Regions from separate parts of the Bacillus sp. MBGLi79 genome, predicted to be linked through region 2. Evidence: riboswitches for the same ligand, from Rfam matches in the RefSeq annotation. Region 2 holds a riboswitch; the other holds the start of a gene.
The links. A riboswitch is a leader RNA that binds a small molecule or an ion and turns the genes downstream of it on or off. The one in region 2 is predicted to bind glycine.
Positions count from the first base shown of each region.

Region 1: another riboswitch for glycine. It lies ahead of gcvT (glycine cleavage system aminomethyltransferase GcvT); the one in region 2 lies ahead of gcvT (glycine cleavage system aminomethyltransferase GcvT).

Region 1 covers NZ_CP026521.1:2,772,808-2,791,772, forward strand. The annotation lists gene papA (aminopeptidase PapA) at 1-15, opposite strand, end outside; gene aroQ (type II 3-dehydroquinate dehydratase) at 18-458, opposite strand; gene C1T29_RS13940 (YqhR family membrane protein) at 545-1,081, opposite strand; gene C1T29_RS13945 (DUF1385 domain-containing protein) at 1,308-2,264, shown strand; gene C1T29_RS13950 (SA1362 family protein) at 2,304-2,699, shown strand; gene C1T29_RS13955 (patatin-like phospholipase family protein) at 2,696-3,571, opposite strand; gene mntR (transcriptional regulator MntR) at 3,696-4,124, opposite strand; gene lipM (octanoyltransferase LipM) at 4,224-5,060, opposite strand; gene C1T29_RS13970 (rhodanese-like domain-containing protein) at 5,251-5,631, shown strand; gene gcvPB (aminomethyl-transferring glycine dehydrogenase subunit GcvPB) at 5,667-7,133, opposite strand; gene gcvPA (aminomethyl-transferring glycine dehydrogenase subunit GcvPA) at 7,126-8,472, opposite strand; gene gcvT (glycine cleavage system aminomethyltransferase GcvT) at 8,501-9,589, opposite strand; glycine riboswitch at 9,761-9,862, opposite strand; gene C1T29_RS13990 (DEAD/DEAH box helicase) at 10,031-11,704, shown strand; gene C1T29_RS13995 (YqhG family protein) at 11,725-12,519, shown strand; gene sinI (anti-repressor SinI) at 12,703-12,876, shown strand; gene sinR (transcriptional regulator SinR) at 12,910-13,245, shown strand; gene tasA (biofilm matrix protein TasA) at 13,338-14,123, opposite strand; gene sipW (signal peptidase I SipW) at 14,187-14,759, opposite strand; gene tapA (amyloid fiber anchoring/assembly protein TapA) at 14,743-15,498, opposite strand; gene C1T29_RS14025 (YqzG/YhdC family protein) at 15,769-16,095, shown strand; gene C1T29_RS14030 (YqzE family protein) at 16,136-16,315, opposite strand; gene comGG (competence type IV pilus minor pilin ComGG) at 16,387-16,761, opposite strand; gene C1T29_RS14040 (competence type IV pilus minor pilin ComGF) at 16,762-17,142, opposite strand; gene comGE (competence type IV pilus minor pilin ComGE) at 17,168-17,515, opposite strand; gene comGD (competence type IV pilus minor pilin ComGD) at 17,499-17,930, opposite strand; gene comGC (comG operon protein ComGC) at 17,920-18,216, opposite strand; gene comGB (competence type IV pilus assembly protein ComGB) at 18,230-18,965, opposite strand, start outside.
Region 2 covers NZ_CP026521.1:2,905,843-2,912,047, reverse strand. The annotation lists partial or broken gene C1T29_RS14735 (YqhG family protein) at 1-136, opposite strand, end outside; gene C1T29_RS14730 (DEAD/DEAH box helicase) at 143-1,822, opposite strand; glycine riboswitch at 2,067-2,171, shown strand; gene gcvT (glycine cleavage system aminomethyltransferase GcvT) at 2,417-3,511, shown strand; gene gcvPA (aminomethyl-transferring glycine dehydrogenase subunit GcvPA) at 3,542-4,888, shown strand; gene gcvPB (aminomethyl-transferring glycine dehydrogenase subunit GcvPB) at 4,881-6,205, shown strand, end outside.

The DNA.
Region 1 (18,965 bases), 130 kb from region 2:
TTTCTCTAGCTTCATCCTTATTCTCCCCCTTGCTGGCTTAATAAGTAGCGAACAGCAAGCTTGTAGCCTTCAGCTCCAAGACCGACAATCTGCCCTTTCGCAACCGGAGCGATAACCGACTGATGCCTGAATTCTTCCCTGGCGTATAAGTTTGATAAATGCACCTCAACCACAGGAAGACTGATGCTTGAAACAGCATCCCTGATCGCATAGCTGTAATGGCTCAGGGCGCCGGGGTTCAGAACAATCCCGCTGTATTGCTCCTCAGCCTCATGTATCGCATCGATCAAATCACCTTCGTGATTAGACTGGAAGAAAGTGAGCTGGATATGTAAGGCTTCAGCAAATTGAAATAAATCTGTTTCAATATCGGTCAGCGTCTGGCGGCCGAATAGTTCAGGCTCACGCTTCCCAAGCCGATTGACATTCGGTCCGTTCAAAATCAAAAAATGAGGCACATAATCTCTCCTTTTCGCGAGGGTTTCTCATGCAAAAAATGTTCACTTCTCGTGAACATTTTATCATACTGGAAAAGGTTTATACACTATTCTCTATGCATTCCCAGCGCACGTGCCAGCTTTTCCGAATTCAGCTCATTGTATTCAAATGAAATGGAATACCCGACAAACAGCCCGTAAAGCAAATAAATGCAAATCGTCGTAATAATGGTATCTGATGTCAGTTCGGTCACCGTGCGCACATCTGGAAAAATCGGATTAAAAACAAAAAACACGAGCAGCCAAAGCACCAAGCCGTATAAAATACCCGGCCACATAGTTTTTAAACGTTTCAATAGAAGAAAATAAAGAAACGCTGCGCCAATTGAAATTATTCCAATCAAAATGATGCTGATCACCGTTCCTAGTCCATGTTTTTTCCACTCTCCGAGCACAAACGGCTGCAAAATCATATTCGGGCTGATTTCAGAAAAATGAAACAAATATGCGATATAAGCAACGAAACTCCATAATACGCCTCCGCAAAAACCTGTTGCTGCCACCCTGCCGGCCATTGAAACAGGCGGCCCTTGCTTCTCATTCAATTCTTCATTTTGTTCTGTATCTTTTTCGCTTGTCATCATGGCACCTCCAGTTAAAGTGTGCCCAAAAAATGAAATGTCAATAAAAAAGCTCACACTTTTTGACAGCTGCGAGTAAAATTTGAAAATAACGGGTATAATGCATGTAGAAAAAGCAAGGCTTTGGCAATTTTTTCAGCCTGTCAATCTAGAGGTTTAGCGCTGTTTCCTGTACAATAGAGTGAAAGGAAATGGTTAGCAATCCTAAAGAAATAGGCAGGTTGATAATATGTCAAAACATAAAATTCCGCCCGCTTACGGCGGGCAGGCTGTTGTGGAAGGCGTTATGTTTGGCGGAAAGCATCATTACGTTACAGCCATCAGAAGAACGGATGGAAGCATGAACTTTTTTAAGCTTCCCCGCAAACACAACCCGAAACTGAACATTGTAAAAAAGATACCGTTTTTACGGGGGATCGCGGCCATTATCGAAGCGAGTGCAAACGGCACAAAGCATTTGAATTTTTCAAGCGAACGTTACGGGCTCGATCCATCTGAAGACGAGACACTTGAGCAGGAAGAAAAAAAATCGTCTGGACTGTCTATGTATCTCAGCCTCGCGGTTATCGGCGTCCTTTCATTTTTGTTCAGTAAATTCGTATTTACATTGGTTCCGGTTTTCTTAGCTGAACTGACAAGGCCGATTTTTTCATCGGACATAGCTCAAATCGCGGTTGAAAGCCTGTTTAAGTTGATTTTGCTGCTCGGTTACATCTATTTTTTGTCCATGACACCGCTCATTAAAAGAGTGTTTCAATATCATGGAGCCGAACATAAAGTCATAAACTGTTATGAACAGAATTTGCCAATTACTGTGGAGAATGTCCAAAACCAATCTCGGCTTCATTACCGCTGCGGATCAAGCTTTATTTTATTTACGATTATTGTCGGCATGTTTGTTTATTTACTCGTTCCGACAGATCCGCTTTGGCTGCGTGTGATAGATCGTGTCGCACTGATACCGGTCGTACTTGGTATATCCTTTGAAGTTCTGCAGCTGACAAACAAAGTGCGTGATATTCGCGGTCTGAAATTACTAGGGTACCCGGGACTTTGGCTTCAGCTGTTAACTACGAAGGAACCTAAGGATGACCAGGTTGAAGTTGCCATTGAAAGCTTTAACGAACTTCTCAGACTCGAAGAATTGTCTGAGCAAAATCAGAAGCCTTCTCACAACGTCATCTAAAATCCGTTGCCCTGCTACTACTTTCGGAGGTGGACAGTTATGAATCATCGTGTACAACCTATTGTTGCTGTATTAATTGCGCTGGGAGCGTTCGGTTTCCTCTATGTGCTGGTAACCAATCCCGGGGAAATGGCAAAAATGGCGGTTACCGTCATCGTGGCAGGTATCATTATTTATTTTATTGTGAAATATGTAATGAATCGAAATGCGGGCAGCGAAGGAGCAGCCTTTAAAAAAGCGGCGAAACAATCGCGGCGCCGGATGAAAGAACAAAAAGCAAAACACCGCGCCGGACATAAGGGACGTGTCAGCCACCTGCGAAGCGTTCCGAGCGCCAGCAAGCCTAAGCCGATGATTCTCAAGAAAAAAAGCCAGACTCAGCTGACTGTTATAGAAGGGAAAAAAAATAAAAAGAAAAACAGAGCGCTTTTTTAATAGGTCCACTGCTTTAAAAACAGCTCTGTCCGTCTTTTACCTAGCTCAATCAGGGCTAGTTTTTTTTGTTGCGTTAAATGAAAATCAGTCGCCATTACGTCATCAACAGGGAGAAAAATAATATTTTGTTCATAGCGTGATGCTATGTGTCTTGCGTCATGGGCATCCTTCATCGTTTCAAACAGGGCGCCGAACAGTTCGAAAGCGTTGCGGATATTTTTTTTCGGACGTTCCCTTTCACGCGGCGCAAGCGTCACACCGATCACAGGCCGCTTTCTTTCCTTTGAAAACAGCCAGATGGGGAAATTGCTTAACACACCACCGTCAACAACCGTAGCGGTGCCTGTGTCCGTTTTTAATTTTATCGGTTCAAAAAAATACGGAATGCTGCAGCTCATTCTGACCGCTCTGGCAACCGGGAACATATCGGGATTTAACCCGTAACGGGGCAAATCGTCCGGCAAAACAATCATGGTGCCGTTTGTCAGATCAGAAGCAATAAGGCGCAGAGACCCTTTCTGCAAATCGCCGAAAACCCTTATGCCTTTCGCTCTTAACAGATCAGCAATCCATTTTTCTATCGTATCGCCTTTGTATAATCCAAGACGCCAGTAGATGGACACCCACTGGAGCATTTTTAAGGGGAGAAAAGAGTACCTCTGATCCAGCAATTTCTCTCCGTCCACTTCTTCAATTAAAGCGTGGATTTCCTTACTGGTGTAACCTGACGCAATGAAAGCGGCAATAATGGCGCCCGCGCTTGTTCCCGCAACCCTTTTAAAACGGAAGCCTTTTTCCTCAAGCACTTCATAAGCACCTGCAAGCGCAATGCCTTTTACTCCTCCGCCGGAAAACACACCGTCAATATACATCTCATTCCCTCCCCCTCCATCCGATCGTTTATTACCATTTTAAGAAAACACGCGAAGAAATAGACCAACGAATGACGGGTGGCGCACCGCATCAAAAAAGACGGCCTCCTTTGAGACCGCCTTTTTACTGATTATGATGTTCTGTTTTCTTTTGGATTGATTTCAGATCTTTTTTACGGGTATCATCTTCTTCAAAATATTGAACAAGATCCCCGATGCGATCAATGCTGTTCCAGCTTAAATGATGTTCGATTCCTTCGACATCGTTATATATTTTCTCTTCATCAACACCAATGATTCTTAAAAACTGCTCAAGCAATTCATGTCTGTAAACCAGCCGTTTGCCTATTTTTTTCCCTTTAGACGTTAACACGAGACCGCGATATTTTTCATAAATTAAATATTCGTCTTTATCTAGTTTTTGAACCATTTTTGTTACAGAGGAGGGATGGACTGCCAATGCTTCCGCGATATCGGAAACTCGTGCATATCCTTTTTCTTCAATCAGCATATAAATCTGTTCAATATAATCTTCCATACTTGGTGTTGTCATCGAAACCCTCCCAAAAAGCACCTTAACTTTATAAACCATTACAAGTTTACACTAATGAACTTGAAAAAACAAGGATGCTCCGCGGGTCAAAAGCCCTGTTTACCGCTTATAATTCCATTCATCTGAAGCATACTTTGTTTCAGCCAAGTGATGAACGAAATCAAGCTCTTCCTGAGAAAGTTCGTACGGCTCCAGATGAATGTTAAGACCTGTTTCAAATCCTTCTTTAAAGGCTTTACGAGCCTCATCCATCGTCACCCGTTTTTCGGTTAGTTCATTAATGGCAACCGCTTTATTTTTGAAATTGCGCTGCATCCGCTCTCTTACTCTTTCACTTGGATATAAGAACAGATCGAACAGCTTGTCCTCATCCAAATCAAGAAGAATGGAGCCATGCTGAAGAATCACGCCTTTTTGTCTCGTTTGCGCGCTTCCCGCCACCTTCCGGCCCTCAACCACTAGCTCGTACCACGAAGGCGCGTCAAAACAAACGGATGACCGCGGATTTTTTAAGCTTTCTTTTTCTTTTTCGGTTCTCGGGATGGCAAAGTAAGCGTCCAGACCGAGATTTCTAAAGCCTTGAAGTATGCCTTCTGAAATAACCCGATATGCCTCAGTAACAGTCGCCGGCATTTCGGGGTGCTCTTCCGAAACAATCACGCTGTATGTCAATTCCTGATCGTGCAGAACGCCTCTCCCTCCGGTCGGGCGTCTGACGAATCCGAGATTATACTTATGTACTGCTTCAAAATTGATTTCCTTTTTAATATTTTGAAAATACCCTACAGAAAGCGTCGCCGGATTCCAGCCATAAAAACGGATAACCGGGGGAATTTTCTTCTCGCTGTGCCAATATAAAAGCGCTTCATCAAGCGCCATATTGAATGCAGGACTTGCATTGCCTGAGTCTATAAACCGCCAAGTTTCTTTTTGCATTTTAAGACCTTCCTTACCGTTTTAATAGAATCAGTTTATCAAACTGCCGGGAAAATGAAAAATATTTTAGTTCCATTATAGATGACAATCACGCTGTGCTTTACTATAATAGTATTTGTCGAAAACGGCTCTATGGCCTTGTTTTATGAAGCAGGGTTTTGATTTTATATGCTAAAGGAGTAGAATCACATTGTCTAATATGATCGTTTTGATTATTTTTGCTGCATTTATTGTCTATATGATTGCTTCATATGTTTATCAGCAGCGTATTATGAAAACACTTACCGAAGAAGAATTCCGCGCTGGTTACCGCAAAGCGCAGCTTATTGACGTTCGTGAACCAAATGAGTTTGAGGGCGGACATATTTTAGGCGCCCGCAACATCCCGCTGTCTCAGCTGAAACAGAGAAAAAATGAAATCCGTCCGGACAAGCCTGTTTACCTATACTGCCAAAACAGTGTCCGCAGCGGACGCGCGGCACAAACCCTGCGCAAAAACGGCTGCACTGAGATTTATAACCTAAAAGGCGGCTTTAAAAAATGGGGCGGAAAGATTAAAGCGAAGAAATAAAGCAAAACAGCTGTCTGGCAGACAGCTGTTTTTATTTATTTCTCTTCCGCCTCATATCTGAGCACCGGGTGTCTCGCCGCTTTTGTTTCATCCATTCGTTTTACAATCGTTGTATGCGGCGCCTCCTGAACAAGCTCCGGATTCTCCTCCGCTTCTTTTGCGATTTGAATCATAGCATCAATAAACGCATCCAGTGTTTCCTTTGATTCTGTCTCTGTCGGCTCAATCATGATGCATTCTTCAACATTAAGCGGAAAATAAATTGTCGGCGGATGATAGCCGAAATCAAGCAGCCGTTTTGCAATATCAAGCGTACGCACTCCCAGATTTTTCTGCCGCTTCCCTGACAATACAAATTCATGCTTGCAATGGCGGTCAAACGGAAGATCGTAATAAGGCGCGAGCTTTCTCATCATATAGTTGGCGTTTAACACTGCGTTCTCAGTAACAGCTTGTAACCCGTCAGGCCCCATGGAACGGATGTACGTATACGCTCTGACATTAATGCCAAAGTTGCCGTAATACGGCTTCACGCGGCCGATCGCATGAGGGCGGTCATAATCAAACGTAAAGCGCCCTTCTTTTTTGACTAAAACGGGTTTTGGCAAATACGGAATCAGATCTTGTTTTACGCCGACAGGGCCTGAGCCGGGGCCTCCGCCGCCATGAGGGCCTGTGAATGTTTTATGCAGGTTGAGGTGCACCACGTCAAATCCCATATCCCCAGGTCTCGCTTTGCTTAAAACGGCATTTAAATTAGCGCCGTCATAGTACAATTTCCCTCCCGCTTCGTGAACAATCTCCGCCATCTCTGTAATCTGTTCCTCAAACAAGCCGAGCGTGTTCGGATTCGTCAGCATAAGAGCTGCAGTTTCTTCATTCACTGCTCTTTTTAAATCCTCTAAATCAACAAGTCCATTTTCATTCGATTTCACCGTAACGGTTTCAAAGCCTGCTACTGTCGCTGATGCAGGATTCGTCCCGTGCGCGGAATCAGGGACAATGACCTTCGTCCGCTTGAAATCCCCGCGCGCTTCATGATAGGCGCGGATCATCATCAGCCCCGTCCATTCACCGTGCGCTCCGGCAGCAGGCTGAAGCGTTACTTCATCCATTCCCGTTATTTCTTCAAGGTGCTTGCTTAAATCATATAAAAGCTCTAACGCGCCTTGTACCGTGCTTTCATCCTGAAGGGGGTGAATCGCAGCAAAACCGGGAATACGCGCGATTTTCTCATTGATTTTCGGATTATATTTCATCGTGCAAGAACCGAGCGGGTAAAAGCCGGAATCCACCCCGTGATTGCGTTTGGAGAGCGCCGTATAATGGCGCATGATATCCAGCTCTGAAACCTCCGGCAGCGCTACGTCTTCGTCACGAATATAGGTGTCTGACAAGAGGCCCTCCAATTCGATTTCCGGTACATCGAGCTCCGGCAGACTGTAGCCGATACGGCCTTCTCTGGAAAGCTCAAAAATAAGTGCCTGATCCTGATTACTCATGGCGATCCCCCAATTCCTGAATGAGTGCGTCAATTTCTTCTTTTGTTCTCAGCTCCGTTACAGCAACCAGCATATGACAGTTTAGCTCCGGGTACGTCAGCCCAAGATCATATCCGCCAATCATTCCTTTTGCCAGCAAACGCTGGTTCACAGCTCTCACTGGTTCCTTCAGTTTGATGACAAATTCATTAAACATCGATCCGTCAAACATAACGGTAAGGCCTGCTTTTTTTGCTTCTTGCTTTGCATAGTTGGCTTTTAAGAGATTTTGGCGGGCTATTTCTTTTACACCGTTTTTTCCAAGAGCAGTCATGGCCACTGATGCCGCCAGCGCATTTAACGCTTGGTTCGAGCAAATATTTGATGTTGCTTTATCCCGGCGAATATGCTGCTCCCTGGCTTGCAATGTAAGCACAAAGCCTCTTTTCCCGTTTTCGTCTTCCGTTTGCCCGACGAGGCGGCCCGGCACCTTTCTCATCAATTTTTTCGTAACGGCAAAAAAGCCGCAGTGCGGGCCGCCGTATGCTGAAGGAATGCCGAAAGGCTGCGCATCACCGACGACGATATCAGAGTGAAACTTGCCAGGTGGCGTGAGGAGGCCCAGCGCAAGCGGGTTGGCTGATACAATAAACATGGATTTCCCTTGATGAGCGATAGGCTCAATATCCTGTAACGGCTCAATCCGGCCAAAAAAATTAGGGTATTGAACGATCACTGCGGCTGTGTCCTCGCAAACGGTTTGGCGCAAAGCATCAAGATCTGTAACGCCATTTGCAGCAGGTACTTCAACAACTTCGATATACTGACCTTTCGCGTACGTTTTCAGCACTTCCCTCGATTCAGGATGCACGGTTTTTGACACAACAATTTTTTTCTTTTTCGTGTGGCCTGATGCAAGCATTGCTGCTTCTGCCAAAGCTGTTCCGCCATCATACATAGAGGAGTTGGCGATATCCATTCCTGTCAGCTCACAGATCATCGTTTGGAATTCAAAAATCGCCTGAAGCTCTCCTTGTGAAATCTCTGGCTGATAAGGCGTATATGCGGTATAAAACTCAGAGCGCGAAATGACATGATCCACAATGACAGGCTGATAGTGGTCATATACACCCGCTCCCAAGAAAGAAGCATATTGTACGGTATCACGATTTTTAGAGGCCAGATTTGTCAGTTCTCTTGTTAATTCCGTTTCTGATTTCGCTTTTTTGATTTGATACTCTTTTTTATATTTGACGTTCTCCGGTATATCAGCAAATAAATCATCGACGCTGCTTACGCCGATCGCGGCAAGCATTTCCTGTTTATCCTTTTCTGTTGCGGGCAAATAACGGTGCTTCATGTGTTGACTCCTCTCTCCAAGAAAAATATTAGCGTTTATAAAATGGTGTTTTAACAACCTTTGCTTTCACTAATTTTTTGCGAATCTCTACATCTACAACAGTCCCGATATTACTCGCTTCCGAAGCAATTAAGGCAAGGCCGACGTTTTTCCCTAATGTGGGTGACTGCGTGCCGGTTGTCACCTTTCCTACGGATTTGCCATTATGAAAAACTTCATATCCGTGCCGCGGTATCCCTTTGTCAATCATTTCGAGACCGACAAGTTTACGCTTCGCTCCGTTTTCTTTTTGTTCACTCAATACTGATTTCCCGAAAAAGTCAGACTCTTTTTTGTGCTTTACAGCAAAGCCTATACCTGCTTCAATCGGTGTAATATCCCGGGTCAGCTCCTGACCATACAGCGGGAGCTTCGCTTCAAATCGAAGCGTATCACGTGCACCGAGACCACATGGAATCAGTCCATATGCATCCCCTGCACCAATGATTTTTTTCCAAATATGAACAGCATCATCACTGCGGCAGTAAATTTCATACCCGTCTTCACCCGTATAGCCAGTTCGGGAAATAAGCGCTTTGCAGCCGCTGATATCGGCTTCATCCATAAACGCAAACGGCTTTAAGGCAGACACATCTGCAGCTGTCAGATTTTTTAAGATCGCTTCTGCTTTCGGCCCCTGTACAGCCAAGAGCGCGATTTGATCTGACTGATTGTCAATCTGCACATCACCTGCTGCATGTTCTTTCATCCAAGCCAAGTCTTTATCTATATTAGAAGCATTAATGACAAGCAGATAGCGGTTTTCTCCTTTTTGATAGATAAGCAAATCATCGACGGTTCCGCCATCCGGATAACACATCGCCGTATATTGAGCACGTCCTGGTGTTAACACAGAAACATCATTTGTCATCAGCCTTTGCAAAAAAGACAGACTATCGTTTCCTGATACTTCGATTTCTCCCATATGGGATACATCAAACAAACCGGCTGCAGTTCGGACAGCCTCGTGTTCTTTTTTTATAGAAGAAAATTGGACAGGCAGCTCCCAGCCACCGAAATCAATCGTTTTTCCTCCATATTCCTTATACAGGTCAAATAACGGCGTTCTTTTCAGCATCTAATTCCTCCCCTTTTTCAACGGCGCAGCTAAAAAACATACAAAAAAGGACAGAGAAACACCTCATGTAAAATGAAGGTTCTCTGTCCTGGCACCTGAAAGTTTACTTTGCATACGCAAAGACGTCCCCTTTGGTGGTTTGCGCATCCGCGCAAACACTCTCCAGAGTTGCGTCGAGCAAGAGTTCTTTTGCCTGAGAGATTCACTCAGCAGTTTGCTCCTTCGGCGCCTGTATCCCGAGGTTTTCGGTCAGGTCTCTCCCCTTGCTGTCATTCGCTCATATTTTCATGCTGTTGTGGACATACTATAGCAATATCTTACATCAAATACATACTCATATCCTACCATCATCACTATATGCTGGGCAACAGCAATTTGGGCAGATTTTTCTTATATTGTACATCTTAAGAATCGAAGAATAAGAAAGGCGGTTTCAAAGCAATGAATGCAGAAATGATCTACGATGCAAAATGGCCTGAAGAATTTGCTGAAAGGCTGAAAAACGATGGCCCTTGGGCAAACTGGGAACTGTACAAACTCTCTGCAGAAATCCAGAAAACATTAGCAATTCCAGAGTTTGAAGGCTTACGGGCTCCTTTATACCTGCCTTCCTTTACGCCGCTCCCACACCAGCTTGAGGTGGCGCAAAAAGTGGTTGAAAAAATGAACGGGAAAGCGATTTTAGCAGATGAGGTCGGTCTCGGGAAAACGGTTGAAGCCGGTTTAATTTTAAAAGAATATATGATTCGGGGGTTAGCAAAAAAAATTTTGATCCTTGTGCCCGCTTCTCTTGTGTCACAGTGGGTCAAAGAGCTTCAGGAAAAATTTTTGATTCCGGCTGTTGAACAAAAGAAAAGCTATGTGTGGGAACAATGCGATATTGTCGTCTCGTCAATAGACACCGCGAAGCGCTCGCCCCATCGCGAAATCGTTCTATCTATCCCATATGACCTTGTCATTATTGATGAGGCACACAAACTGAAAAATAGCAAAACGAAGAACTATGAATTTGTCCGGAATATCGTAAAAAAATATTGCCTGCTTCTTACCGCGACGCCAATTCAGAACCGTATCGAAGAGATTTTCAATTTGGTGTCCTTACTAAAACCGGGCCATTTAGGCAGCCAGAATCACTTTCAGGAGGAGTTCGCCAACAAGAAAACCAGTTTAGAAGCGCATGAACATTTAAAAGATCTTGTGAATAAAGTCATGATCCGCAATAGGCGGCATGATACCGGGCTGAATTGGAAACAGCGCCATGTTGAAACAGTGCCGATTAAATTTTCTCCTTCAGAGCAGGCCCTTTATGATGAAATTTCCCGCTTGAAGGAAAGTATCAATAAGCCGGCCAGCATGTTCTCAATTATGACCTTGCAAAGAGAATGCTGTTCGAGCAGAGAAGCGGTATATATGACGCTGAAAAAAATGCTTGATCAAAAAGAGAAACAAGCACCTGCCATTGATGAGCATACGATTTCAGTTTTAATAGAGCGCATCAATCAAGTGACACAAAATTCTAAAGCGCTTCAAGTCGTTGATTTAATCAAAAAGATTGACGATAAGGTCATCATTTTTACAGAATACCGGGCAACCCAGATTTATTTGCAGTGGTTTCTTCAACAAAACGGGATCAGTTCTGTGCCGTTTAGAGGCGGATTTAAACGCGGGAAAAAAGACTGGATGAAGGACCTTTTCCGCGGAAAGATTCAAGTTCTTATTGCAACTGAAGCAGGCGGTGAGGGGATTAACCTTCAATTTTGCAATCACATGATCAACTATGACTTGCCATGGAACCCGATGCGACTTGAGCAAAGAATCGGAAGAATTCACAGGCTCGGGCAGGAGCGTGACGTGCACATTTATAACATGGCAACAAAACATACGGTGGAAGAGCATATTCTAAAGCTTTTATATGAAAAAATTCATTTGTTTGAAAAAGTGGTTGGCGAACTTGATGATATTTTAACGAAAATTCAAGTGAACAATTTTGAAGAACACCTTCATGACATTTTGTATCACTCAGCAACAGAAGAAGAAATGAAAATAAAAATGGATAACTTAACCTCATTTTTGTCTTATAAAAAACAGCAGCCTGCTGAAAAAAGAGGATCTTAGCCTGTAAGGAGGTTTTAGTAGTGAGACAGCGAGAGGTTCACGATTTTCTGCTGCGTTTTTTTCAAGCAAACAGCTGCCAAATCGTCGATCAAGGCTTAGGCTATATGACAGTACAGCTTACAGTTGAAATGGACAAACAGATCATGAACCGCCCTTTCTATTGGCATTGGCGTGAGAAGACAGGCGGTGATCCGAATCCAATGAAAATCACCTTTATTACAGATAAAGAAAATGCGCCAAAAGACCTAGATGGCGAATTTATATATTTTGGGGCCCCGCGCCTTTTTCAAATATTTAAAGCTGTTAAACAAAATGGGAGATTTACCAGAATGTATGAGAAAATTGAATCAGCCGGAGCCAAAGTCCCACTTCAGCCTTGGCTTGGTATAAATGTCACGATTTCATACCAGTCCGACATGAAAAAGGATAAGCTATTGTCACTAGGTCTTCACCTAGTCTCTGGAACGATTATTGAAGATTTTCAAAGCAAGCTGACCCAGCTTTCACTGACTTCTCAAATATGTGACTATTGCTTCACTATTTCACCTATGATCAAACCAGAAAGCGGGCTTAAACGTATGGAAAACTATATTTCCAAATCCGCTATGCAGGAGCCGTCCGACTGGGCGGAACAGGCGGTTAACAGGTGGAGAAATGATATGACATTGCTTGATAAGTTTTACGAGCATATAGAAGAAAAACCAGAAGAATACCATCTAGAAAAACAGGCGCTGAAAACGTTGTATCAACCAAAGATTTCAGTTGAAATTGAAAATGGCGGATTGTTTTATCTGCAAAATAATATTTCAAGCTAACTTTTTTACCATTCGACACCGTTCTCGTTTTTTTTAAGAAAATGCGATTATAATAAAAGTATATTGGAAAAAAATTCTGGTAATTGTAATGGCAAATGACTTCCAGAGACTAATGAAGCATAAAATGAGTCATGGCCGGACTGGCTGAAATACATAAACAAGTATTTTAGGAGGAGAAACTGCATGAAAAATGCAAAACAAGAGCACTTTGAATTGGATCAAGAATGGGTTGAATTAATGGTGGAAGCCAAAGAGGCAAATATCAGCCCGGAAGAAATACGAAAATATTTACTTTTAAACAAAAAGTCTGCTCATCCTGGTCCGGCAGCCAGAAGTCATACCGTAAATCCTTTCTGAATGTGCTATAATATCACAAGGAAGGTGATGACATTGATTGGCCAGCGTATTAAACAATACCGTAAAGAAAAAGGCTACTCACTATCAGAACTAGCTGAAAAAGCTGGGGTAGCGAAGTCTTATTTAAGCTCAATAGAACGAAATCTACAAACGAACCCCTCCATTCAATTTCTCGAAAAAGTCTCCGCTGTTCTGGACGTCTCGGTTCATACTTTGCTCGATGAGAAACATGAAACCGAATACGATGGTCAATTAGATAGTGAATGGGAGAAATTGGTTCGCGATGCAATGACATCCGGGGTATCGAAAAAACAATTTCGTGAATTTTTAGATTATCAAAAATGGAGAAAATCCCAAAAAGAGGAGTAGTGCCTGAGCAGAGGCACTAACTCCTCTTTTGTCAATAAACATCGAGACGGCCCAGTATACAATATACTGGGCCGCCTCTTTTTATTGCTGTTTTAATTTTTATCCTCGCTGTGCGCTTTTTCATTTTCTTTCACGTAACCGTCTTTATCAGTATGGTCCTTTTTGATTGTCAGGCCGTTCCACTGTGTAGCTTCGAACGAGAATTGAAGCTTAATGGAGTTGCCTTGGTATTTATTTTGAACCATAAGCCCGTTTTCATCTTTTGTTTTATCATCTTTGAATTGGATTTCCATTTGAACCTGATCGAAATCAGTTGGTGTTTTTGGAACACCATCATATTCAGGAGCGGTTTTACCGTCAATTGTTGCTACATTGACTTTACCGCTTGCATGTAAGAATTTAGGGTCAATTTGTTTTTTAATTTTTTCAGCAGCCGTTGCATCATTTTTAGCAGACATCAAATACAAGTCTTTAAGGTTCGCATCATCTAAAATAATGTTTTTCGGGTAACCATTGCCGCCCTCTTTTCCAACTGTCAATAATGTCACTTCAAACTGGCTGAGAAAATCTTCCGGAGAAGTATTGCTGCCGCCGTTTGCTTTAAAATCTCCATAATTAAGTGCCATTAAAACTTCTTTGATCGCAAGTGAGCCGTTATTTTCAAATTGGAAATCCTTTGTCAACTTATCTCCCGGCTTTAGATTTGATAAGTTCACACTCGCTGAATTCTCTTTGGCAGATAAATCAAGCGTACCTGATGCAAAAGTAGCATCCTTTGATTTAATATCGTTAAATGCTGCCCATGTTCCTCCTCCAACTAAAGCTAATCCTAATGCCGCAGAAGCAACTCCTAAACTCAATTTCTTTTTCATACCCATGGCTAACTCCCCTTTTATTGAATATTTTTATATCGAAACCTGTTGCCAGGTTTACAACTGAGGTTAAGTGGACATGGTGCTGTCCTTTGTATCTGTTTCCAAGGCTTTTGTCTTTCTTTCAATTTCTCTGATGGCGCTGGTGATCGTCACAAAAGCGTACACTAGCAGCATCACGCCGGGAACAATTAATAAAATTGCCGTTCCAATCGGCTGGCTGGCAAAATGAAGCATATAGCCGGCATATGGAAGCTGAAAACCTGTGTATTGCGCGCGAACATTTTCGTCGGATACAGGCGCTGAATCGGCTGCAGCATTATTATCACCTTTTGTTTTAAATAACAAATGGTCTTCTTGCTTAGTGATGCCAACAATTCTGTGAGTAACCGCCGTATTTGCATCCTGCATAAATGTAATAACATCACCTTTTTGGAGCTCTTTCACATCAGTGATTTCTTTGACCAATATTAAGGAACCTGTATTGAACTCCGGCTCCATCGAACCTGACAGAACTGATTTCAACGTGTACCCAAACACTGCCGGCTCTCCCCCGGATGAACGTGTTGAAATCACGACAAGTGTCAGCACTATAATAAGAGTAAAGATGATCACATAAAGAATATTACTGATCAGCTTCATTGCTTTTTTCATCCTCTTCCCCGCTTTCCTTCTGATCTGTTTGAGTTTCATTTTCTTTTATTACAGCTTCTTGAGATGTTTCTTCTTTAATTGTTTTTTTCTGTATATCCTTTTGTGTTGTTTCCTTATTGACGTGCGACTTCATTTCTTTTTTAGAAACTGTCGATTTTTCATCGCATTTTGCAAGCGTCATAGGCTCCGACCACTCAAATGTACTGCCGTCTGCCGGGTAGCCGGCCGGTTTATATACTTTAAATGCATAAATGCCGGGTTTCATTTTTTTCTTCGTCTCAATTTTATAAAGTGAATCGCCAATTTGATTGGAGACAAACCCTTTTTCGATCACATTCCCATTCTTTAACGGTTTGCGGGCATTTTCCAGCTTATGAAGCTCCCACTTCCACTTTGATTTCTTAAGTTTCTCACCTGTATTTTTGAGCTCAGCAAATAAGGTAATAGGTGAGCATACAGTCCCTTTCGTATTTGTTTGATCTGATATGTGCAAATCACTTTGATCCCAGCGTTTATCATAATGGCAGTTTTTATCTGTATGCTGAAAGTCTTTACACGTTTGAAGTGAGACATCCAACGTTTCAATATCATGAAAAGCAGCGCTTGTATCATCGGAAAATTGTAAGCATATTGCGGCAGTCAGACTGAAAATGACTGAAAGCTGAAAGATAAGCAGCACTTTCAGTTTTGTCTTCGCCTTTTGCTGATTGCGAAACAATCGAAACATATCTTACCTCCTGTAAACACTGTAACTTGATATGATAATCGTTCTCTTTAAAGAACTACACAAATAGAGTATAATCAACGATTTATAGATTTAAAAACATCAAAATCGACCATTTTGTTCGTTTAAAAGAATGATTTCGCCATATTACAAAGTCTCGCTCCATATTGCTCATGTTTTCAATTTTTTAGAAATTTTTGGGATTGTTATGTGAGAAATTAAATGCATATCCCGCTCTAATTTGGTAATAATAAACAAAGAAAGGGTGACAGCATGATGATCAAACAATGTGTGATTTGTCTATCTCTTCTCGTCTTCGGCACCGCTGCCGCTCACGCAGAAGACGCACCGCTCGTAACCGCCCGCCACATGTCCAAATGGGAAGAAATCGCTGTAAAAGAAGCCAAAAAAAGATACCCGCTCGCACAGGTACTGTTCAAACAAAAAGTATGGGACCGCAAAAGAAAAGATGAAGCAGTAAAGCAATACCATTTAACTTTGAGGGAAGGGTCAAAAGAATTCGGTGTTTTTGTGACGATTTCATTTGATCCTTATAGCCAAAAGGTCAATAAAATTGCCATTTTAGAAGAATATCAATAAGGTCCTCCATTTTTGAAGGACCTTATTCGTTAATTTGCGGTTATTTTTTCCGCTTGAGCCAAAGACGGAAGCCATAGGGTAAAATACCGAACCACTGCTGGGAAGCGGGCGTTTTTGTTTCTTTCCGCACCTCTTTTCGTTCTTTACGCTCATCTCTCGGAGTATCTATATATTTGACAAATTGCTGCGTCATATATTTCACATAATCATTCGTTTTCACGTGATCACCTCATCATTCAATTATTATGAAGTGTTATCTCATATGACTTTTTTTATACCCTTTCGACTGCTTTATTCTGTCCAGCTCAGCATTTTTTTCTTTTTTTGATCAAACACGATCAGTGCAGTTCTTTCTGTTCCCGACTCCGTTAACACTTTTAAGTTGATTTCTTTTTGCTCTTTTATCGATGTATCGCGAATGTAATAAGAAACCTGTCCATATGGAAATTGCTGCGTACCCTTCTGGCCTTTCTGTTGCTCAAGAACATGCCGAATTGAAAGAAGCGCACCATTCTGAAGCAAATTCTCTCCTGTGTATAACTCTTTCGTTTCCTTCTCAAACATGCAGCGTGAAATATATTGAGCAGCAGTAAAGTTCACGATTAACAGCACAAGTGCTGACACAAAAAGAACAGCTGGATAAATAAACCCTCTCGTACGGTACATTCACCCTCCTCCTAAATACGAATAAACCGGAAAAGAAGTTTGATACACTTTTTTCTCACTCTCAATTTTCAGCAAAACAATACCATTTTCAATATCAGCTTTCATAGCTGTAATATGATCTAAAATGGGAACATGCCCTTTGCCATCCACTCTTTTTCTTACCATAGAATGATAAACTTCAAAACGGATGTCTTGCCCGGAAAGGTTGGTGCAAATTAAAACGCTCCCATGCTCGACTGTCTTAACTGCCTGTGACTCCTTGCATTCATTCATCATCTGTTCTATCGAAATCATCCATTCTTGCTGTGTAAAACCGTCATGATCCTGCTGTCGAGATAAAAACAAATGGAAAATCGTCGCTAACGATCCTGATATGAGCAAAAAGACAGAGAGAGAAAATAATACGTTAAGAAGCGTGTAGCCATTCTGTCTGCAGAATGCTGAGGCAAAATGATTTTTCTTTATAAGCTGCCGCTGAGATGCATACGTTTTGATATTCGCCCTCCTCCTCCCACGTCATAGCATAAGTATGGTTGTTCTTTGTCATCGTTTTTGACGCGGCTCCTTCACCAGTCATGACATATTTGCTAATGCTCTCATTCATCATCTGATAACCGATTTCTCGTGATTCAGCCATATTTTCATCAGCTATCAGCTTGTTCCACAAGGGGACAACTGTCAGCAGCACAAACAGCCATAGGCTTAGCGCAGACATTGTTTCTATTGTAGAAAAACCTTTACTTCCTATCCACATTGACTTTCCCGCTCCCTAAATAAACTGTTATGTCATAAGTCGCATAGCCTTTTACTTGTATTTTTCCGCCTGCATTCGGGTGCCCTTTCTCATTAAACTCCAAACGGTCTTTTAATGTCAGCGGTTTTATAAAAAGTCCCGTTGTATAAGGACGTTTAATTACCGTATCACCCATGACTAATTGATATTCTTTTTTGTGAAAGAGAATTTTTGTTCTTTGTTGACTGGAAATCGCAGTCTGCTGTGCGAGCATCATATCTTTTTTCAGCTGCCATGCTGCTTGTCGGACAGCTGTATTCTCATAAGCAGGAGGAAGTGTGGTGAAGACAGCAATTAGGAGGATAGAGGCTATACTTAACACAAGCAAACTTTCTAAAAGGGTAAACCCCTCCTCCTCGTTTAATTTAATGTTCAACCTTAACTTCTCCGCCAGTGATGATAATGCGCTTCCCATTTGGACAAACAGCATCCTTTTTCACATAGCCCTCTGACTGCAAATCGGCAAGGCTCGGAGTTTGTCCTTCATGATCAAGCTCAAAAGCAGTCATTTGAGCTTTAACCATGTTTTGTAAGCCTTCACAGCCCTTTTTTTGAATGGTTTGATTATGTTTTGTCACGTTCGGTATTGTAATTAAAAGCAATATCGAAATAATGAAGAGCACGATCAACATTTCAACAAGTGTAAATCCTTTTTCATTCATCAGCCTCTTCCTTTCACATTTGATTCATCATCTGATACATAGGCAAAAGCATAGATAAATACACAATTAAGATCATTGCAGCAACAAATCCATAAATTATCGGCTGAAGGATGCCTGTCCATTTTTGCGCCTTGTGCTCCAGCCGCTGCAATATGAACTGGCTGTATGTGAAAAGTTCACGATCTAGACGGCCGCTCAGCTGGCCATGGGATATGACTTTTGAAAAATCAATTTCAAAAAAGGGGCTCCCACAAATAGCCGCTTCAATTGATTCACCGGCTTTTAGCCGTTCAATCACGTGTTCTGCCTCGCAACGGTAGAAAGGGAGAAACGTTTGATGTTTAAATGCATGAAGGCTGTCATAAATGGAGAGGCCTGATTTTAAAAGGCTGCTTAGCTGCAAAGAAAAAAAGTAGCTGTTAAACAGCCTGACAAGCTTTCCGACAAAAGGAATCCTGACACAAATAAGCATTTTCCTAGCAGGTGATTTTTTCTTAAACACAAACCAATAATAAATCCCGATACCAGCTGAAAAAAGAATCAGCAAAATGATCACAAGATCAATATGCTGAAAAAAAGCAAAAAGCATATCGGTTGAACGTGAGGTTTCCATATTCATCGATTGATAGATACCGGAAAATTGAGGAATGATGATGGACTGTAACATATAAAACATGACAGCAACGGTGAAGATGAGGAAAAGCGGATAGCGCAGCACCCTTTTCAGCTGGTCTGCCTGTGCAATTTTT
Region 2 (6,205 bases):
ACGGCCTGTTCATAATCTGTTTATCGACTTCAACCGTCAGCTGCACAGTCATGTGGCCTGAACTTTTGTCGGTGATCGTGCAGCCGTTTGCGATGAAAAAGCGTTCTAAAAACAGGTATATTTCTTCCTGACGCATTTGATTTTAGCCTCCGATCTGTTCTTGGTTTGAAACGGCTTCATTTCCGTATGAAATGAAAGAGGTTAAGTTTTCCATTTTAATCTTCATTTCCTCGTCTGTTGCGGAGTAAAAGAGAATGTCATGAAGGTGGTCTTCAAAATTGCCGACCTCAATTTTTGTTAAAATATCATCCAAGTCTCCGACGACTTTTTCGAACAAATGGATCGTTTCATAGAGAAGTTTTAAAATATGCTCTTCTACGGTATGCTTTGTTGCCATGTTGTAAATGTAAACATCGCGTTCCTGGCCGAGCCGGTGAATCCGGCCGATCCTTTGTTCGAGACGCATCGGGTTCCACGGAAGGTCATAGTTGATGATTTTATTGCAAAATTGAAGGTTGATCCCTTCACCGCCTGCTTCAGTCGCGATCAGAACTTGAACTTTGCCCCTGAACAAATCTTTCATCCAGTCTTTCTTTCCTCTTTTAAATCCGCCTCTGAACGGTACAGAACTGATGCCGTTCTGCTGGAGGAACCATTGCAGATAAATCTGCGTCGCCCTGTATTCAGTAAAGATGATGACTTTGTCATCGAGTTCTTGAATGAGCTCAACAACTTTCAGCGCTTTTGAATTTTGCGCGACCTCGTTGACCTTTTCGATCAAATGGTGGATGACAGGTTCGGAGATCACCGGCGCTTCGCGATCCTTTCGGTCAAGCATGTTTTTCAGCGTCATATAGACAGCTTCTCTGCTTGAACAGCATTCGCGCTCCAATGTCATGATTGAGAACATGCTTGATGAATGCTGATGACTTGTCTTCAGCTTTTTAATCTCGTCATACAAAGCCTGTTCTGTAGGAGAAAAGGAAATGGGTACGGTTTCGACATGGCGCTTCGTCCAGGTGATGCCGGTATCATGCCGTCTGTTTCTGATCATGACTTTATTGATAAGGGACTTTAAGCGTTCATGCGCTTCAGCTGAATTGATCTGTTTTGTATAATCTTTGTTGAAGTTGCTTTCATTTCCCAAGTGTCCGGGTTTTAGCAGGGAAACGAGATTAAATATTTCGTCGATCTTGTTTTGGATGGGCGTCGCCGTCAGCATCAGGCAATATTTTTTCTTTAAGCTGCGGACAAACTCGTAATTTTTTGTTTTATTGTTTTTCAGTTTGTGAGCTTCATCAATAATCACCACATCATACTGGATCGACAAAACCGTCTCCCTGTGCGGTGACCGCTTTGCCGTGTCAAGGGAGGAGACGACAACATCGCACTGCTCCCAGACATAGCTTTTTTTCTGTTCCACGGCCGGAATTAAAAACTTTTCCCGCAGTTCCTTCACCCATTGCGAGACGAGCGAGGCGGGGACGAGGATTAAGATTTTCTTGGCCAGCCCGCGAATCATGTATTCTTTTAATATCAGCCCAGCCTCGACCGTTTTGCCGAGGCCCACTTCATCCGCCAAGATGGCTTTTCCGTTCATCTGCTCGACTACCTTCCGGGCGACTTCGAGCTGATGGGGAAGCGGGGTGAATCCTGGGAGGTGATAAGGGGCCTGCAAGCCTTCAAACGTCGGAATCGCAAGCCTTTTCTGCACTTCACAGGAAAGCTTGTAAAGCTCCCAATTCGCCCATGGTCCGTCTTCATCAAGGTGCTTTTTGAATTGTTCCGGCCACTCGTTGTCGAAATGAATGTCTGGTCTCATCACTAATGCCGCCTTTCTCTTCTGAGATTCAAATGTTCTTTTTTAAAAGAAAATATTGCGTGAAAAAAACGGATTTTACTAACAAATAAACAAAACACGAACATTCTTATTTTAAAATAATAAATTGTTAATGATTTTTCCTGTTGCCCAATTGTTGTGATGATGGTAGGATATTTGTAGATCATCAGTAAAAAAATCATAAGCTTTATATAGTATGTCCATGAAAAGAAATGAATATGAGCGAATGACAGCAAGGGGAGAGACCGATAGCGGGAAACCTTAAAGCGGCGCCGAAGGAGCAAGCTGGGGAAACAGTGAATCTCTCAGGCAAAAGAACTCTTGCTTGACGCAACTCTGGAGAGAGTTTGTATCATATGATGTTTTAACAAACCACCAAAGGGGACATCTTTGCTTTTGATGCAAAGTAAACTTTCAGGTGCCAGGACAGAGAGCCTCAGAACTGACAAAGGGGCTTCTCTGTCCTTTTTTGTGCCGTCCAAAGCGGCGGAACCATCCAGGTGATGTTGGAATCTTTCTTGTTTTCTGATGATTGGCAAACTTGTTTTTAGTTTGAAAAGCGAAGGGGGAAGCAGAATGCTTAAACGAACGCCTTTATTTGACCTTTATAAGGAATATGGCGGAAAAACGATTGATTTTGGCGGCTGGGAACTGCCTGTTCAATTTTCTTCAATTAAAGAGGAGCATGAAGCCGTCAGGACGAAAGCGGGGCTTTTTGATGTCTCACACATGGGGGAGGTCGAAATCACAGGAACAGACAGCCTTCCGTTTTTGCAAAAACTGTTGACAAACGATGTTTCGATACTGAAAGAAGGCGGTGCCCAGTATACGGCCATGTGCTATGAAAACGGCGGAACGATCGACGATCTCCTCGTCTATAAAAAAGCGGCCAATGTTTACATGCTCGTCATTAACGCAGCCAATATCGACAAAGACGTCGATTGGATGAACAAGCACCAAGAAGGAGACGTTTCGGTTCGAAACGTGTCTGACGCGATTGCGCTGCTTGCCCTTCAAGGACCGAAGGCCGAATCGATTTTAAAACAGGTCGCAGATAGCGATCTTGCCGGGTTAAAGCCGTTTACGTTCAGGGATGATGCGGCGATCGGCAGCGTGCAGGCGCTTGTGTCCAGAACGGGATACACGGGAGAGGACGGCTTTGAGATTTACTGCCGGAGTGAAGATGCAGCCTACATTTGGAAGCTGCTTCTTGAAACGGGCAAGGATTCGGGATTAGTGCCGTGCGGCCTCGGGGCCAGGGATACGCTGAGGTTTGAAGCGAAGCTGCCGCTGTACGGACAGGAGCTCTCAAAAGATATTACACCGATCGAAGCCGGCATCGGATTCGCCGTCAAAACAAACAAAGCCTCGGACTTCTTCGGAAAAGCCGTCCTGGCAAGCCAAAAGGAACATGGAGCGGACAGAAAGCTCGTCGGCCTTGAAATGATCGATAAAGGCATTCCAAGGCACGGCTACGCCGTCTATTATCAAGGCGAACAAGCAGGCGAGGTGACAACCGGCACACAGTCGCCGACCTTAAAGAAAAACGTCGGCCTCGCATTGTTGAAAAAAGAAGCCTGCGCCCTCGACACCGTCGTTGAAGTGGAAATCAGAAATAAGCGCTTGAAAGCCAAAATCGTGAAAACCCCATTTTACAAACGGCAGCCGTAAGTTTGCCAAGGCCGTGAAAGGAGACTGAAGATGAAGCACCGTTACCTGCCAGCTACAGATCAGGATAAAAAAGAAATGCTTGAGGCAATTGGAGTCGAGAAGATCGACGAGCTATTCTCCGATATACCCGAAAGCGTTAAATTTAAAGGGGAATACCAAATTAAAAAGGCAAAGTCCGAGACTGAGCTCACAAAAGAGCTGACGAAACTCGCGGCTAAAAATAAAGATACAGTGATGCACGCCTCTTTTTTGGGAGCGGGCGTATACGATCATTACCAGCCCGTCATCGTGGACCACGTGATTTCGCGGTCGGAATTTTACACGGCTTATACACCGTATCAGCCTGAAATTTCTCAAGGGGAGCTCCAGGCGATCTTTGAATTTCAAACGATGATTTGCGAGCTGACGGGCATGGATATCAGCAACTCGTCGATGTATGACGGGGGAACGGCATTAGCCGAAGCGGCAATGCTTGCTTCAGGACATACAAAAAAGAAAAAAATCGTCGTTTCGGAAACCGTCCATCCCGAATCGCGCGAGGTTTTAGTAACGTATGCGAAAGGACAGTACATCGACGTGGTAGAAGTCCCTGCCAAAAACGGAACAACAGATCTTGCGGCTCTTGATGAAGCCGTCTGCGAAGATACAGCAGCAGTGATCGTCCAATACCCTAACTTTTTCGGGCGAATTGAGCCGCTGAAAGACATTGAACCGATCGCCCATAAAGGGAAAAGCATGTTCATCGTGTCCGCCAATCCGCTGGCTCTCGGGCTTTTAACACCGCCCGGGGCACTGGGAGCTGACATCGTTGTCGGGGATGCCCAGCCGTTCGGAATACCGGCCGCTTTCGGCGGGCCGCACTGTGGATTCTTTGCCGTCACGAAAAAATTGATGAGAAAAGTGCCTGGCCGTCTCGTCGGTCAGACGGAAGATGAAAACGGGAAAAGGGGATTCGTTCTCACCTTGCAGGCGCGCGAGCAGCATATCAGACGGGATAAAGCAACATCAAATATATGCTCCAACCAGGCGCTCAATGCGCTTGCCGCATCAGTCGCCATGACGGCGCTCGGCAAAAAAGGCGTCAAGGAAATCGCATGGCAGAACCTGCAAAAAGCGGCTTACGCAAAAGAAGCAGCTAAACGGGCCGGTCTTGAAGTCGTGTTTGACGGACCGATGTTCAATGAGTTTGTCGTCAGGCTCAATGAACCTGTCGAAAAAGCGAATGAACGCCTGCTTGAGAAAAATATTATCGGAGGCTACGATCTCGGCGCTTCATATCGGGATTTAAAACAGCACATGCTGATCGCCGTGACAGAGCTCAGAACAAGAGAGGAAATCGATACACTCATGAATGAATTGGGGGATCGCCATGAATAATCAGGATCAATCGCTTATTTTTGAAGTATCAAAAGAAGGGCGGGTCGGCTACAGCCTTCCTGAGCTTGACGTCCCTAAAACAGATGTGACAGACGTCCTTGACGAAGCGTATCTCAGAGATGAACCGGCAGATCTCCCCGAAGTGTCTGAGCTTGATATTATGCGCCATTATACGGCTTTATCAAGGCGCAACCACGGAGTGGATTCGGGCTTTTATCCGCTCGGTTCATGCACGATGAAGTACAATCCGAAGATTAACGAAAAAATCGCGAGAATCCCAGGACTTTCTGCGATCCATCCGCTCCAGGATGAACGGACCGTGCAGGGTGCGCTAGAGCTCTTGTACGACTTGAGCGAGCATTTGGAAGAGATCACGGGGATGGATGAGGTCACCCTTCAGCCGGCTGCGGGTGCGCACGGCGAGTGGACCGGGCTGATGATGATCCGCGCGTTCCATGAGGCAAACGGCGATCATAAAAGGACGAAGGTCATTGTACCTGATTCGGCCCACGGTACAAACCCGGCGTCTGCGACTGTTGCCGGATTTGAAACGGTCACCGTCAAATCGAATGACGACGGTCTTGTTGATCTTGAAGATTTAAAGCGTGTCGTAGATGAAGAAACAGCCGCGTTAATGCTGACTAATCCAAATACGCTCGGCCTTTTTGAAGAAAATATTTTAGAAATGGCTGAAATCGTCCATAAAGCCGGAGGAAAGCTGTACTATGACGGAGCGAACCTGAACGCCGTTCTCAGCAAAGCAAGGCCGGGTGACATGGGATTTGACGTCGTCCATTTGAACCTTCACAAAACCTTTACAGGACCGCATGGAGGCGGAGGACCTGGATCAGGCCCTGTCGGCGTCAAGAAGGAATTGATTCCGTATTTGCCGAAGCCGGTGCTGGTGAAAAAAGATGGCCGTTATACCTTTGACCATGACCGTCCGCATTCGATCGGCAGGGTGAAACCTTACTACGGAAACTTCGGCATCAATGTGAGAGCTTATACGTACATTCGTTCAATGGGGCCGGACGGGCTCAAAGAAGTAACGGAAAACGCCGTTTTAAATGCGAATTATATGATGAGAAAGCTTGCTCCATACTACGATCTGCCGTTTGACCGGCACTGTAAGCACGAATTTGTGCTGTCGGGAAGGCGCCAGAAAAAGCTGGGAGTCAGGACGCTTGACATCGCAAAGCGGCTTTTGGACTTCGGCTTCCATCCGCCGACTATCTATTTCCCGCTCAATGTCGAGGAATGCATCATGATTGAACCGACAGAAACAGAGTCTAAAGAAACGCTCGATGCGTTTATCGA